2 linked regions of the Lichenibacterium dinghuense genome follow. The protein of the gene in region 2 interacts with the protein of the main gene of each other region in a pairwise test. Links are inferred from orthologs where the notes say so. Each region holds a gene or a part of one and is shown on either strand. Other genes may lie near its edges.

Region 1 (7,417 bases), 3.6 Mb from region 2 along the record:
CGAAGCTCTCGAAGCTCTCCCAACCGCCGAGCTTGGCGATGCCGGGCAGCAGCTTGCCGTCCTTGTCGCCGTAGCTGTAGGTGGCCTCCGCGATCACGAAGGGCGGGTCCGTCACCCGGAAGTCCGTCCCGTAACGGTCGAGCCTCTGCGGCTCGGCCGTCGCGCCGAAGCGGGCCGCGCCGGCGGGATCGCCGTCGAACACCGCCGCGAGCAGCGTCCAACTCTTGTCCGGCGCGAGCTTCAGGCGGATGCCCGGCGTCGCCAGGGGGTAGGCGGGGCCGCCGCTCGGCAGGTCGTAGCCCGTGATGTTGGGCCAGCCGTAGGTCGAATTGATGAACAGTCCGGCGTATTGGCTGACCAGGAACTCGGTGTCGGCGCCGATCTGGCCGAGCTTCAGGGCCGCGCGGCCGTCGAGCATGGCCTGCTCGAACCAGGCCTCGTAGAGGCGGGTCGAGGGCAGGGCCTCGATGCCGCTGACGAGCGACAGGTTCAGCAGTTCGCTGCGGCTCAGCCCGTCGCCGAAGATCTTGTAGCCGTTGGCGTGCAGCGTCGCGCCGTCGAGGCCGGCGGCCTTCGCGAGGTCGACGTTGACCTGCAGGTCGAGCCGCCCCTCGCCGATCACGCCCTGGCGGATGCCGCCGGCCGGGTTGCCGAGCGTCTCGCCGATAAAGACGAGGCTGTAGGTGACGCCGCACTGCTCCAGGGAGGCGCGGAGGCCGCCGGGGTCGCCGTAGGGGCCGAGCGAGGACTGGATCGACGGGTTGCCCTGCTCCGGCGTGCCCTGCGCCGCGGTCTGGTCGGAGGTCTGCGGCGTTCCGCCGAGGTCGGGCTGGTCGCCCGCACCGGTCGGCGCCGCGGGTGCCGGGGAAGGCGCGGCGGTCTGGGCAGCGGCCGGGGCCGTGGACCACAGGCAGGCCAGGGCGAGGGGGAACAGGACGGTCGGGCAGGCGAGCCGCATGCGTCGGGGTCTCGGGTGGCGCACCACGGCGGGCACGGGCCGACGACGCCTAGCGAGCCTCCGCGACGGGAGGAAGAAGATCGATCCCTCCGCGCCGCATCGGCCGCCTCCTGTGGCGCGCCGCCCACGCCCCGACGCCTCGCGGCCGGCCCGAAAACGGCGAAGGCGGCCCGGAGGCCGCCTTCATCGTCTCGTCGGCACGCGCCTCAGCGGCAGGCTTTCCGCTCGAGGTGGGTGTGATGCGCGTAGGGGCCGCAATTGTAGAGGCCGCGGCGGTAGTGGCGGCGATAGCCGTATCCGTAGCCGGGCGCGTAGCCGACGGAGCGGTATCCGTCCTCGACTCCGAGCCCGTCGCCCTGGCCGTAGCCGTATCCCTGGCCATAGCCGGCGCCGTAGCCATAGCCGTTGTAGCCGGCATCACCGTAGCCGCCGTCACCGTAGCCATAGCCACCGTAACCGCCATACCCGCCGTAGCCGTAGCCGAGCCCGTAACCGAGGCCCAGACCGATGCCGAGCGGCACGCCGTAGCCGAACCGGCGGTAACCGAAACCGCGATAGCCGAAACCGCGATAGCCGAAACCGCGATAGCCGAAGCCACGGTAGCCGAGACCGCCGTAGCCGAACCGACCGCGGCCGAACCCGCCGTAGCCGCCCCGGAACCCGCCGAACCCGCCGCGGAAGCCGCCTGGGCGGAACACGTTGCCGCCGAACCCGCCCCGGCCGAACCCGCCGCCGCCGAAGCCCCGGGCCTGCGCGCTCTCGGTCGTCGCCGCCACCATGGCGCCCAGCGACAGGGCCGCGAGCCCGGCCACCGCCGCCGTCTTGAAGGTCCCCTTGTAGGAACCGAATGACATCGAGATCATGTGCTGTCGTCCTGGAGATGCGCCGTCGGTTCTCGAATGCGGCCTCTCCCGGCGAAGTTCCGCAGAACAGCCCTGCGGCATGCTCAACACTGATCTGTTCATCTCGTGTTCACTTCGCTGGAACACCGGCGATCGCGGCAGTATGGGTGTGCTTACGAAAGTATGTGTGAGTAAGTCCTCAATCTGTCGCCGCCGCCGGGGCCGCATCGACTTCCCCGGCCGGCTCGGTCGACTGCACCGTCCGGCCCTCCGCGAGGGCCAGCCACTCGTCCTCGCTGACGACGTGGAGCCCGAGTTCGCGCGCCTTCTTCTCCTTGGAACCCGCGCCGGGGCCCACCACGACGATGTCGGTCTTCTTGGACACGGAGCCCGACACCTTGGCGCCCAGCGCCTCGGCGCGAGCCTTGGCCTCGTCGCGCGTCATGCGCTCCAGCGAGCCCGTGAAGACGATGACCTTGCCCGAGACCGCGCTCGCGGCCGCGGCGGCCGCCATGGGCTCCGCCGTCACCTCGGCGAGCAGGCTGTCCCATTCCGCCCGGTTGTCGGCGTCGGCGAAGAACTCGGCCAGGGTCTCGGCGGCCGCGTCGCCGAAGCCGTCGATGGCGCGCAGCTCCGACCAGGCCTCCGACGCAGGGTCCGCCGCCGCCGTGCCGGCGGCCGCCACCGCGACCGGCGTGCCGAAGTGCCGCGCGAGGCGCTTCGCGTTGGTTTCCCCGATGCGGCGGATGCCGAGCGCGAACAGGAAGCGGTTCAGCGGCACGGTGCGCCGCGCCGCGATGGCGGCGAACAGGTTGCGCACCGACACGTCGCCGAAGCCCTCGCGGTTGGCGAGGCGCTTCAGCCCGGCCTTGTCGCGCTCCTCCAGCTTGAAGATGTCGGACGGGGTGCGGATCAGGCCCTCGGCGTGGAACAGCGCGATCTGCTTCTCGCCGAGGCCCTCGATGTCGAAGGCGTTGCGCGACACGAAGTGGCGCAGCCGCTCCACCGCCTGGGCGGGGCAGTGGATGCCGCCCGTGCAGCGGCGCACGACATCGGCCTCGCCGGTCTTCTCGTCGACGCCGCGCACCGCGGCCGAGCCGCAGGCCGGGCAGGTGTGCGGGAAGCGGAACGGCTCCGCGCCCGCGGGCCGCAGCTCGGCCACGACCTCGACGATCTGCGGGATCACGTCGCCGGCCCGCTGAACCCGCACCGTGTCGCCGATGCGGACGTCCTTGCGGGCGATCTCGTCCTCGTTGTGCAGCGTCGCATTCTCGACCACGACGCCGCCCACCGTCACGGGCGCGAGCTTGGCGACCGGCGTCAATGAGCCGGTGCGGCCGACCTGGACGTCGATGGCGAGCAGCGTGGTGGTGGCGCGCTCGGCCGGGAACTTGTGCGCCACGGCCCAGCGCGGCGCCCGCGACACGAAGCCGAGCCGCTCCTGGTAGCGCAGGTCGTCGACCTTGTAGACCACGCCGTCGATGTCGTAGGGCAGCGCCGCCCTCTGCAGTTCGATGGCGCGGTAATGCGCGAGCAGGTCTTCCGCCGAGCGGCACAGGATGGTGAGCGGATTGGTGGGCAGGCCGAAGCGGCCGAAGGCCTCGATCGTGCCGCTCTGCGTCGTCGCGGGCAGGGCGGAATGTTCGCCCCAGGCATAGGCGAAGAACTTGAGCGGCCGCTGCGCCGTCACGGCCGGGTCGAGCTGGCGCAGCGACCCGGCCGCGGCGTTGCGCGGGTTGGCGAAGGGCGCGCGGCCCGCCTCGACCACGCGCCCGTTCAGCGCCGCGAAGTCGGGCTTCTCCATGAACACCTCGCCGCGCACCTCAAGGAGCTCCGGCACGCCATCGCCGGCGAGCTCCTCGGGGATGGCCGCCACGGTGCGGACGTTGGCGGTGACGTCCTCGCCCTCGAAGCCGTCGCCGCGGGTGGCGGCCTGCACGAGGCGGCCGTGCTCGTAGCGCAGCGAGCAGGACAGGCCGTCGATCTTCGGCTCGGCCGTGATCGCGAGGGGCGCGTCTGCCGCGAGGCCGAGGAAGCGGCGCACGCGCGCGTCGAACTCCGCCACGTCCTCGTCGGCGAAGACGTTGCCGAGCGACAGCATCGGCACGGCGTGGCGGATCGACCCGAACTTCTCGGAGGGCTTGGCGCCGACCTTCGCAGCCGGGCTCGCGGGAGTCGCGAGCTTCGGGAAGGCGGCTTCGAGCGCGACGAGGCGCCGCTTCAGCGCGTCGTAGTCCGCGTCCGACACGGTCGGGGCGTCGTTCTGGTGGTAGGCGAGGTCGTGCGCCGCGACCTCGGCCGCGATGCGGGTGTGCTCGGGCCGCGCCTGGCGCAGGGTCGCGGGGAGGGCGGGATCTGTGTCGGTCATGGCAGCGGGCAACGCGCGAAGGGTCGGACGGGTCGATCCTGCGACACCGCGGACAGGATGCGGTTAACGGGGGGTCCCGCCGGCGGCAGGATCTTACCCCGACCCTCACCGTCGATCTCCCGATGATGGGGAGGCTGCCGTGCAGGCCGCACCCATCGCGACCGCGCCGGGCGTCGGCTCCGCGCTCCGATCCCTATGGGATCTTTATACGGCGCCCTCCGCGCCTCTCTCGAAATCATATGGCGATCCTGCGATCTCCGTCGGCGCGGCCCGTCGTCGACGGTCCGCAACACTTCAGCGCGCCTGCATCGCGGAAGATGACGCTTCCGGCACGGCCGTCAGTGGATGGACGAGAGATGATGGATGCCGTGTTCGTCTTCGGTGGACTCGCGTTCTTCGCGATCTCCATCTCCTATACTTTCATCTGCGAACGTCTCTGAGGAGGCGACATGTTGTTCGACTACATCCTGGGAGGGATCGTGACGGTCGGCCTCCTGATCTACCTCACCTACGCCCTCGTCCGCCCCGAGCGGTTCTGAAAGCTATCCCCCCATGACGTCCATCGGTTGGCTGCAGATCGCGCTGTTCTGCGCGGTCATCGTCGCGATCACGCCGCTGCTCGGCTCCTACATGACGCTCGTCTTCACGGGCGAGCGCACCTTCCTGTCGCCCGTCCTGCGCCCGGTCGAGCGCGCTCTCTACCGGGTGGCGGGCATCGACGAGGATCAGGAACAGGGCTGGGTCGCCTACCTCGTCTCCATGGTGTTCCTCCACGTCGGCGGGTTCCTGATCCTCTACGTCCTGCTGCGGGTCCAGGGCGCGCTGCCCTTCAACCCGGCCGGTCAGGGCGCGGTCGCGCCGGACCTCGCCTTCAACACCTCCGTCAGCTTCATCACCAACACCAACTGGCAGAGCTACGGCGGCGAGACCACGCTGTCCTACCTGACCCAGATGCTGGGCCTGACGCACCAGAACTTCCTGTCGGCCGCGACCGGGATCGCGCTGGCGGTGGCGCTGATCCGCGGCTTCGCCCGCGCGTCCTCGCGCACCGTGGGCTCCTTCTGGGTCGACCTGACCCGCTGCACTCTCTACGTGCTGCTGCCGATCTGCGTGCCCTACGCGCTCTACCTCGTGTGGACCGGCGTGCCGCAGACGCTCGGCGCCTACGTCGACGCCACCACGCTGGAAGGCGCCAAGCAGACCATCGCGCTCGGGCCGGTGGCGAGCCAGGTCGCCATCAAGATGCTCGGCACCAACGGCGGCGGCTTCTTCAACGCCAACGCGGCTCACCCCTTCGAGGACCCGACGGCGGTGTGCAACTTCGTGCAGATGCTCTCGATCTTCGCGATCGGTGTCGGCCTCACCAACGTCTTCGGCCGCATGGTGGGCGACCAGCGCCAGGGCTGGGCCATCCTGGGCGCCATGGGCGTGCTCTTCGTGGCCGGGGTCGCGGTGCTCTACGCCGCCGAGGCCGCCGGCAACCCGCTCGTGCATGCCCTCGGGGTCGCCGGCGGCAACATGGAGGGCAAGGAGGTCCGCTTCGGCATCGCGGCCTCGGCGCTGTTCGCGGCCGTCACCACGGCGGCCTCCTGCGGCGCCGTCAACGCCATGCACGATTCGCTGACGGCGCTCGGCGGCATGGTTCCGCTCGTCAACATGCAGCTCGGCGAGGTCGTGATCGGCGGCGTCGGCGCCGGCCTCTACGGCATGCTGATCTTCGTCATCATCGCCATCTTCGTGGCCGGCCTGATGGTCGGGCGCACGCCGGAATACCTCGGCAAGAAGATCGAGGCCCGCGAGGTCAAGATGGCCATGCTCGGCATCCTGATCCTGCCGCTGGTGATGCTGGGCTTCACCGCGCTGGCGGTCGTGCTGCCGTCGGCGGTGGCCGGCACCAACAATCCCGGCCCGCACGGCTTCTCCGAGATCCTCTACGCCTACACCTCGGCCGCGGCCAACAACGGCTCGGCCTTCGCGGGCCTGTCCGCCAACACGCTGTTCTTCAACGCGACGCTCGGCATCGCGATGCTGTTCGGCCGCTTCTTCGTCCACATCCCGGCGCTGGCCATCGCCGGGTCCCTGGCGAGCAAGAAGCGCGTGCCGCCCTCGGGCGGCACCCTGCCGACCCACGGCGGGCTGTTCGTGGGACTGCTGGTCGGGGTGATCCTGATCATCGGCGGCCTGACCTTCTTCCCGGCGCTCGCGCTCGGGCCGGTGGTCGAGCATTTCGCCGGCGCGGCCGGGCAGACCTTCGCCTCCGCGCCCTGACCTCGACCGACGCAGAGGCCGGCCGGGCGCCGTGCGCGCCCGGCCGGCCCGCGGCCCTCGGGGCCGCACCCTCCCATTCTCCCGCATCTTCCGCTTCCCGGAGCCACATCGATGGCCAAGACGCAGTCCAGCATCCTCGACGCCCGCATCCTCGGGCCGGCGGTCGGCGGTGCCTTCAAGAAGCTCGACCCGAGGCTTCAGATCAAGAACCCCGTCATGTTCGTGCTGGAGGTCGTTGCGGCGCTGACCACGGTGCTGCTGGTCCGCGACGCCGTCACGGGCGGCCCCGACCTCGGCTTCTCCTTCCAGATCGTGCTCTGGCTGTGGTTCACCCTGCTCTTCGCCAACTTCGCCGAGGCGACGGCGGAGGGGCGCGGCAAGGCTCAGGCCGAGAGCCTGCGCCGCACCCGCACGGAGACGCAGGCCAAGCTGCTGACCGGGGCGGGCGCCGCGGTGGGCGGCCCGCGTGGGCTCTACGAGGTGCGGCCGGGCGCCGGCCTCAAGGTCGGCGACGTCGTGCTGGTCGAGGCGGGCGACATCATCCCGTCCGACGGCGAGGTCATCGAGGGCGTGGCCTCGGTCAACGAGGCCGCCATCACGGGCGAGTCCGCGCCCGTCATCCGCGAGTCGGGCGGCGACCGCTCGGCCGTGACGGGCGGCACGCAGGTCCTGTCCGACTGGATCCGCGTCCGCATCACCGCCGCGGCCGGCTCGACCTTCATCGACCGCATGATCTCGCTCGTCGAAGGCGCGGAGCGCCAGAAGACGCCGAACGAGATCGCGCTCAACATCCTGCTGGCCGGCCTCACGATCATCTTCGTCTTCGCCGTGGCCTCGATCCCGTCCTTCGCGGCCTACGCGGGCGGCTCGATCTCGATGATCGTGCTGGTCGCGCTCTTCGTGACGCTGATCCCCACCACGATCGGCGCGCTGCTCTCCGCCATCGGCATCGCGGGCATGGACCGGCTCGTGCGCTTCAAC
Region 2 (7,702 bases):
GCTGGCCTCGGTCGCGGCCCGCATGGACGACGCGGCGGCGGCGCTCGACGCGCGGGGCCGCGGCCTCACGGCGTCCCTGGCCGAGCGCTCGGGCGAGCTGCGCGAGCTGTTCGACCGGGAAGGCGCGCTGCTGGTCGACCTCCTGTCGGCGCGCGGCGGCGACGTCGCCCAGGCGATGGCCGGCGCCGGCGAAACGGTGGCGGCCACCATCGACGAGCGCGCGTCCCACCTCCTGGCGGGCCTCGACGCGCGCCTCGTCGACCTCGACGGGCGCGTGGCCGGCTTCGACGAGAAGGGCGCGGAGGTCGCGGCCGCGGTGGCGCGGGCCGGCGACGGGCTGCGCGGCGCGCTGGACGAGGCCGCCGACCGCTCGCTCGCGGCGGTGGCCGGCACGGGCGACGACCTGCGGCGCGGCCTCATGGGGCTGGTCACCCGGCTCGACGCCGCCAACAGCGCCCTGTCGGGGCTGGTCGAGCGGGCGAACTCCGGCCTCGGCGCGGTCGAGGGCGCGCTCGCGGAGCGGCTGGCGGCCTTCGGCGCCATGCTGGAGGGCGTCGGCCGGCAGGTCGAGGCGCTGCGCTCCACCGCCGGCACGACGCTCGACGACGCGGGCTCGGTCGCGGGCGCGCTGGAGGAGCACCACCGCGCCCTGGCGGCCTCGGCCGACGAGCTGCGCGCCACCCACGACGCGGTGGAGTCCGAGATCGAGCGCCGCCGCATCGCGCTCGACGCTCTGGCGTCGAGCATCGGCGACCGCACGGGCGACCTCGACGCCGCCATGGGCCACTTCACCGCCGTGATCGACGAGACGCTGGGCGCCGCGGAAAGCCGCGCGCGCGACCTCGGCGCCTACCTGGCCGAGGCCGCCCAGGCGGCCGCGGGCGCGGTGGGCGACCACTTCGACGAGGTGCGCTCCGCCGCGGGCCGCGAGGGCGACAAGGCCGCCGCCGCCCTGGAGGAGGCCTATGCCGGCGCGGTGCGCGACATGGAGCGCCTGTTCTCGGAGGCGGTCGAGCGGTTCCGCGGCTCGGCCGGCGAGGTGCAGGCCATGGCGGCCGACATCGCCCGCCGCTTCGAGGAAGCCCGCGACGACCTCCAGCGCGCCACGATCGAGCTGCCGCGCGAGACGGCCGAGCAGGCCGCGGAGGTCCGCCGCGTCATCGGCCAGCAGGTCGAGGCGCTGGAAGCCCTCACGGCGCTGATCGCCCACGTGGGCGACGGCGAGGCGGTCGCCGAAGTGCCGCGCGAGCGGCCCGCGGCGCCGGCCCTGCCCGCGCCCGCCCCGGCGCTGCCGGCCCCCGCGGCGCCCGCCCCGGCGCCGAAGGGCGGCAAGCGCGGCGGCTGGCTGTCCGACCTCCTCGCCAAGGTCGACCGCGACGACGCGGCCGACGCGGCCACGCGGGCGGAGGCGGCGCTGCCCGGGACGGTCCCGGCGGCTCCCCCGGTGCTGGCCGGCGGGAGCGGCGGCACCGCGGGCGCGCTCGCGGCGCTCGACAGCGTGGCGAGCGACATCGGGCGGCTGATGTCCGACGGCGCCCTGATGGACGCCTGGGACCGCCACGCGCGGGGCGAGCGCGGCGCCTTCACGGAGCGGCTCTACACGCCGGCCGGCCAGGCGAGCTTCGCCGAGATCCGCCGCCGCTACGACGCGGATGCGGCCTTCCGCGAGACCGTGGACCGCTACCTCGGCGAGTTCGAGCGGCTGCTGCGGGGTGCCGGCGAGGGCGACGCGGGCGCGGCGCGGGTGCGCGGCATCGTCGACTCGGCGACGGGCAAGGTCTACGTGCTCCTGGCCCACGCGGCGGGGCGGCTCGTCTGAGCCGCACCGCCGGGGCGGTCACGCACTCTTCGAGCGGGGGGTTCGACCTGCACGGTCCCTCTTCCCCGCTTCGCCCGACCGTATCCACGCGTCTCGACGGCCGGCAGGTGTCCCCCCTTCTCCCCTCGCGGGAGAAGGGGGACGTGGTGGAGGGAGCAGACCGGGTGCGACCGTGCCTGTCCCGGAAGCCGTAGAGTCCCGGTCAGCGCGCGGAAAGGATCATCGATCCTCCAGCGCTTCCTTGAGCTGCTCCTTGTTCATCTTGGAGCGGCCGGGGATGTCCCGCTCCTGAGCGCGCCTGTAGAGGTCGGCCTTGCTGTCCTCGCCGCCACCGCCGTGATGGCTGTCGTGGTGGCGCGCTTCGGCGGTCTTCTCGGCGACGTCCTTCGGCTGGGCCGAGTGCTGCCGGCCCTTCTTCGTGTCGCGGCGCTTCTTGTCGGAGGTGCGCTCGTATTCGGCGTCCGTGAGCTTGTCGCGCGCCTCCTGGGGCAGGTAGCGCTCGCCCGTGTCGCCGCTCTTCTTGCCGGACTTCGTGCCCCAGTCCTCCTCGCCCCACTGGACGAGGTGGTTGTCCTCCGACTTCTTCCCCTCGTAGCCGCCGCCCTCGTGCTTGTATTCCTGCACGGCCATCTGGGCCTTGCGGGCGGACCATTGGCCGGGCTTGCCGCCCTTGTCGCCCTCGGTGACCTCCTCCTTCACCTTCTCCCAGAGCTTCGGGTCGGTCTTCTTGGCGGTCTCGGACATGGCTCGGCTCCCGGCGGCGTCGGGAGCACAACGCGCGCCGGCGGAGGCCGCCGGGGCTGCGACGTCAGGGCGCGGCCCGCAGGCCCCCGATCTTCGCGGCGATCTGCGTCGTGAGCTGGTCGGCCAGGACCTTGGCGTCGCGGATCTCGGCGTCGCGCGCCGCGCGGATGTTGGCGAAGCGCTGGGACGAGCGGTCGTAGGTGGCGAAGCTCGTGGTCGTGCCCTTGGCGACCGGCGGGCCGCCCTCGATCGGCAGCAGCGTCCAGGTCACGTCCGTCACCACGGTCGCGTCCTGGGCGCGCTGCGTCGTGATGTCGACCAGCGCCGTCTGCACGCGCTCGGCGGTGCTGAGCTGCAGGCGGTAGCGCGGCGCAGGCCTGGAGCCCGTGCCGTTGAGGTCGGTGATCAGCTCGTCGCGCAGGTAGTGGCCGAGCCTGTCCGGCACGGGGTCGACCGCGATGGCGCGCAGGTCCTCGCCCATCGTGCCCCCGCGGGCCGCGTAAAGCGGCGCGAAGCAGCCCCCGAGCCCCCCCGCCGTGCCGGCGAGCAGGACGGCGGCGAGCAGGCGGGACGGCAGGCTCTCAGACCACGACATTGACGATCCTTCCGGGGACCACGATGACCTTCTTGGGCACCCGCCCGTCGAGCGCCTGCACGACCGCGTCGAAGCCGAGCGCCGCGGCCTCGACCGCCTTGGCGTCCGCGTCGCGCGGCACCGTCACCTCGGCGCGGCGCTTGCCGTTGATCTGCACCGGCAGCACGATCGTGTTCTCGACCGTGATGGCCCGGTCCGCCGCGGGCCAGGGCGTCTCGGCGACGGGCGTGTCGTGGCCGAGCGCGGCCCAGCAGCTTTCCGCGAGGTGCGGCATGAAGGGAGCGATGATCTGGGCCAGGATGCCCGCCGCCTCGCCGTAGGCGCGGGCCAGCGCCGAGCCCGCCGCCACCGGCGCCTCGGTCGAGGCGATGGCGGCCGACAGCGCGTTCGACAGCTCGTAGACGTGGGCCACGCAGCGGTTGAAGCGCAGCCGCTCGATGTCCTCCTCGACGCGGATCAGCGCGCGGTGGGCGGCCTTGCGCACCTCGAGCGCGCGGGCCGCGTCGTCGACGCCGTCCGGCTCGCCCTCCGACGCGCGCTTGAGCTCGCCGACGAGGCGCCACAGGCGCTGCACGAACTTGCCCGAGCCCTGCACGCCCTCCTCGGTCCAGATGACGTCGCGGTCGGGCGGGCTGTCCGACAGCATGAACCAGCGCGCCGTGTCGGCCCCATAGGAGCCGATGATGTCGTCGGGGTCGACGACGTTGCGCTTGGATTTCGACATCTTCTCGATGGAGCCGATGGCGACGCTCGCGCCGTCGGCGAGCCGCGTCGCGCGCCGCTCGGCGCCCGCCCCCTCGATGCGGATCTCCTCTGGGCTGACCCAGGCGCCCTCGGGCCCGCGGTAGGTCTCGTGCACCACCATGCCCTGGGTGAACAGCCCGCGGAACGGCTCGGCGAGGCTCAGCATCCCCACCTCGCTCATCGCGCGGGTGAAGAAGCGCGAATACAGGAGGTGCAGGATCGCGTGCTCGATGCCGCCGATATACTGGTCGACGGGCAGCAGGCGGTCGGCGACGGCCGGGGTCGTCGGCGCGGCCGCGTTCCAGGGGTCGGTGAAGCGCGCGAAGTACCAGGACGAATCGACGAACGTGTCCATCGTGTCGGTCTCGCGCCGGGCGGAGGCGCCGCAGCTCGGGCAGGCGACGTGATTCCAGGTCGGGTGGCGATCCAGCATGTTGCCGGGCGCGTCGAAGTCGACGTCCTCGGGCAGGTGAACGGGCAGGTCCGCCTCCGGCACCGGCACGGTGCCGCAGCTGTCGCAGTGGATCACCGGGATCGGGCAGCCCCAGTAGCGCTGGCGCGAGATGCCCCAGTCGCGCAGGCGGAAGTTCACCTGCCGGCTCGCCTGCGGGGCATCGCCGACCGCGACGGCTTCAAGGCGGCGCGCCACCTCCTCCTTGGCCTCGGGCACGGTCATGCCGTCGAGGAAGCGCGAGTTGACGAGGCGGCCGTCCTCCGTGAAGGCGACGTCGCCGATCGTGAGCGCAGCGGGGTCGGTGCCGGGCGGGCACACGACCGGCGTCACCGGCAGGCCCTTCAGGCGCGCGAAGTCGAGGTCGCGCTGGTCGTGGGCCGGGCAGCCGAAGATGGCGCCCGTGCCGTAGTCCATCAGCACGAAGTTCGCGACGTAGACGGGCAGCTCCCAGGACGCGTCGAACGGGTGGCGCGCGCGGATGCCGGTGTCGTAGCCCTTCTTCTCGGCCGTCTCCAGCGCCGCCACCGAGGTGCCGAGCCGCCGGCAGTCGTCGATGAAGGCTTTGAGCGCCGCGTCCTTGGCCGCCGCCGCCCTGGCCAGCGGGTGGTCGGCCGAGACCGCGAGGAAGCTCGCGCCGAACAGCGTGTCGGGCCGCGTCGTGTAGGCGCGCAGCTCCGTCTCGCCGGCGGGCACTGTCGCGGGGTCGAGCTGCCAGCGGATCGTCAGCCCCTCCGAGCGGCCGATCCAGTTGCGCTGCATCAGACGCACCTTCTCGGGCCACTCGGTCAGCGTGTCGAGCCCGTCGTGGAGCTCCTGGGCGTAGTCGGTGATCTTGAGGAACCACTGGGTCAGCTCGCGCTGCTCGACGAGCGCGCCCGAGCGCCAGCCGCGCCCGTCCACCACCTGCTCATTGGCCAGCACGGTGTTGTCGACCGGGTCCCAGTTGACCTTGGACGTCTTGCGCTGCGCGAGGCCGCCCTTCAGGAAGGCCAGGAAGATGCGCTGCTGCTGTTCGTAATAGGAGGGGTCGCAGGTCGCGACCTCGCGCGCCCAGTCGATCGACAGGCCCATGCTCTTCAGCTGGGCCCGCATGGTGGCGATGTTCCTGTAGGTCCATTCCGCCGGATGCGTCTTGTTCTGCATCGCGGCGTTCTCGGCCGGCAGTCCGAAGGCGTCCCACCCCATCGGGTGGATGACGTTGAAACCCTTGGCGCGGCGGTAGCGCGCCACGGCGTCGCCCATGGCGTAGTTGCGCACGTGGCCCATGTGGATGCGCCCCGACGGATAGGGGAACATCTCCAGCACGTAGTATTTCGGCCTGGGATCGGCGTTCGAGGCCTCGAAGCAGCGGCGCTCCGCCCACACGGCCTGCCAATGGGCCTCGGATGTGCCTGCGTGGTAGCGGTCGTTGAACATCATCAGCCGTCGAATAGGACCTTGGGACAGCGCGCGCGGCGCGGCATCCCGCGGTTTACATCAGCTCGGCCGACTTGTCCCGGCGCGTGGGCCCGCGCTCAAGGAACACGACGATGGTTAACGGAAGGCTTCGCTCAGCCTCCCGCGATCAGCCCGTGCTCGACGGCGTAGCCGCGCGCGGCCGCGAAGGCGGACCAGACGAACAGCTCCGCGTCCTTCTCCGGCAGGGCGGGCGTGCCCTCGACGCTGCCGGCGCTGAGCAGCGCCGAATGCGAGCGCAGCTCGTCCAGCGTGAAGATGACCCAATGCCCGGTCGCGTTCTCGACCTGCAGGCTCGTGCCGCCGACGCGCTTGATGTCGAGTGCCATGGCGATCGTTCCTCCGGGCCGCCCCGCGCGGCGTCGGGCCTCCAACGCCAGGAAGCGGTTTCCGGTGCCGCCGTTCCACTGCAACCTTCCACGCGGGCGCGGCGTCACGCCATCGGCGAACCCCGCCCCGTGGAGGCCCCATGTCGATCTTCCTGCGCACCGGAGACCCGCAAGCGCTCGCGGCGCGGTTCAACGGCCTCATCGCCGCCCGCGAGATCTCGGCCTGGACGGTCGACCGCTTCGGCAACTACTTCCACGACGTGCCGCACTGGCACTACGCGGCCTTCTTCAACCCCGTGATCCTCGGCGACGGGCTGCGCCTCAACCTGCACTTCATCGACAAGAGCTGCGACCGCCGCTTCTGCTTCGCGGAGCTGCACGGCGCCATGCTGCAGGCGCTGCTGCAGCACTGCCGCGACCGCTTCCACGACGCCCACGTGTCGCGCGGGCCGGACTACGGCGACGAGCCCTTCGAGGGGTGATGATTTTCGAGCGATGAGCTCGGGTTCCGACCGCTCGGTCGCACCCGGTCCGCCTCCTCCACCGGCCTTCGGCCGGTCCGCCTCCTCCGTCGCACGGAGGGGGATCGAGGCGGGCGTTGAGCGCTGATCCTCCTCTGCGGAGCCAAAGGAGGGGGACCATGCGAAGCATGGTGGAGGAGGCCGACGGGGCGCGACCGCGCCAGTCATCCGGAAGCCGCAGGACCCCCGTCAGCCGGCCGTGGTGTCCACCGAGGTCCAGCGCGTCGGCGGGTTGCGGTCGAGGACGTCGAGCGTCTGGCGCAGGTGCCAGTCGAGCGCGGCCGCGAAGGTCAGGCGCACGAAGTCGCGCGGGCGGTGCGGCCATTCGCCGAAGCCGTGGAAGACGTGGATGCCGTCCGCCATCATGACGGCGTCGCCGTCGCGCAGCGTGCGGTCCTGGTAGATCGACACCAGGGCGGGCCGCGGCGGCTTCGGCAGCACGATCACCGCGGGGAACACCACCTGCGGCTCGGCGGCGGGCCGCGCGCGGGCGACGGCGACGCGCGGGCGGGCCCGCCGCACGGCGAGGACGGCATGGACGCGGTGCGGCCGCGGCGCCAGCCTGATCCGGAGCGGCCGCGCGTGCGACGCGGCCCAGATGCGGCGCGCGTGGCGGTGGCGATGGACCGGAGCGGCCGCCGGCACGTCCAAGCTTTGCAGGGCGGGCTGGGGCTCGGGCCAGAACGTGTCGCGCCGCAGGCCGAGGTCGCCCCCCGCCTCCGCGGCGCGGGCGAGGCCCAGGACGGCGCCGAGCGCGAGCAGCACGAAGAGGGCACGGGCGGAGCGGGACCGTTCGAGGAGGGCGCGCATGCGGGCGATCCGGGGTGGAGGGGCGGCTCCCGCGTGCGGGACCTCCGACGCCTATCATCCGACCGTCCCCGCGCCCTCCTGCGCGGTTAAAGTTGAGTTAACGGTCGACCACCGCGAGGCCGTCGAGGTCCACCGTGCCGTCGTCGGCCGTGAAGGCGAGGTGCCCGCCGCGGCTCGAGGACTGCGACACGCCGAAGATGCGGTGGCGGCCCGTGTCGTAGAGCGTGACGC

What was found.
Region 1: the proteins of leuS (region 2) and ligA interact in binary tests that used the Escherichia coli proteins (3 or more experiments, as listed by UniProt). The link is inferred for Lichenibacterium dinghuense from one-to-one orthologs.

The regions. Positions count from the first base shown.
Region 1 is NZ_JAJLMN010000001.1:5,274,629-5,282,045, forward strand. What follows is about bases 1,585-4,483. They hold ligA (NAD-dependent DNA ligase LigA), read right to left. Parts: upstream 4,169-4,483; coding sequence 2,000-4,168; downstream 1,585-1,999. Other genes in these bases: L7N97_RS25345 (hypothetical protein), read right to left, coding at 1,585-1,821; L7N97_RS25355 (hypothetical protein), read left to right, coding at 4,408-4,483. In the rest of the region: L7N97_RS25340 (carbohydrate porin), read right to left, coding at 1-958; more of L7N97_RS25345, read right to left, coding at 1,165-1,584; more of L7N97_RS25355, read left to right, coding at 4,484-4,608; L7N97_RS25360 (K(+)-transporting ATPase subunit F), read left to right, coding at 4,618-4,707; potassium-transporting ATPase subunit KdpA, read left to right, coding at 4,721-6,436; potassium-transporting ATPase subunit KdpB, read left to right, coding at 6,548-7,417. UniProt on the Escherichia coli protein: DNA ligase that catalyzes the formation of phosphodiester linkages between 5'-phosphoryl and 3'-hydroxyl groups in double-stranded DNA using NAD as a coenzyme and as the energy source for the reaction.
Region 2 is NZ_JAJLMN010000001.1:1,629,416-1,637,117, forward strand. The notes cover bases 2,945-6,128. They hold leuS (leucine--tRNA ligase), read right to left. Parts: upstream 5,773-6,128; coding sequence 3,145-5,772; downstream 2,945-3,144. Other genes in these bases: L7N97_RS07830 (LPS assembly lipoprotein LptE), read right to left, coding at 2,945-3,158; L7N97_RS07840 (hypothetical protein), read right to left, coding at 5,907-6,128. Also shown: L7N97_RS07820 (apolipoprotein A-IV repeat region-like domain-containing protein), read left to right, coding at 1-1,819; L7N97_RS07825 (hypothetical protein), read right to left, coding at 2,039-2,563; more of L7N97_RS07830, read right to left, coding at 2,628-2,944; more of L7N97_RS07840, read right to left, coding at 6,129-6,140; L7N97_RS07845 (hypothetical protein), read left to right, coding at 6,281-6,622; L7N97_RS07850 (hypothetical protein), read right to left, coding at 6,851-7,471; L7N97_RS07855 (SHOCT domain-containing protein), read right to left, coding at 7,569-7,702.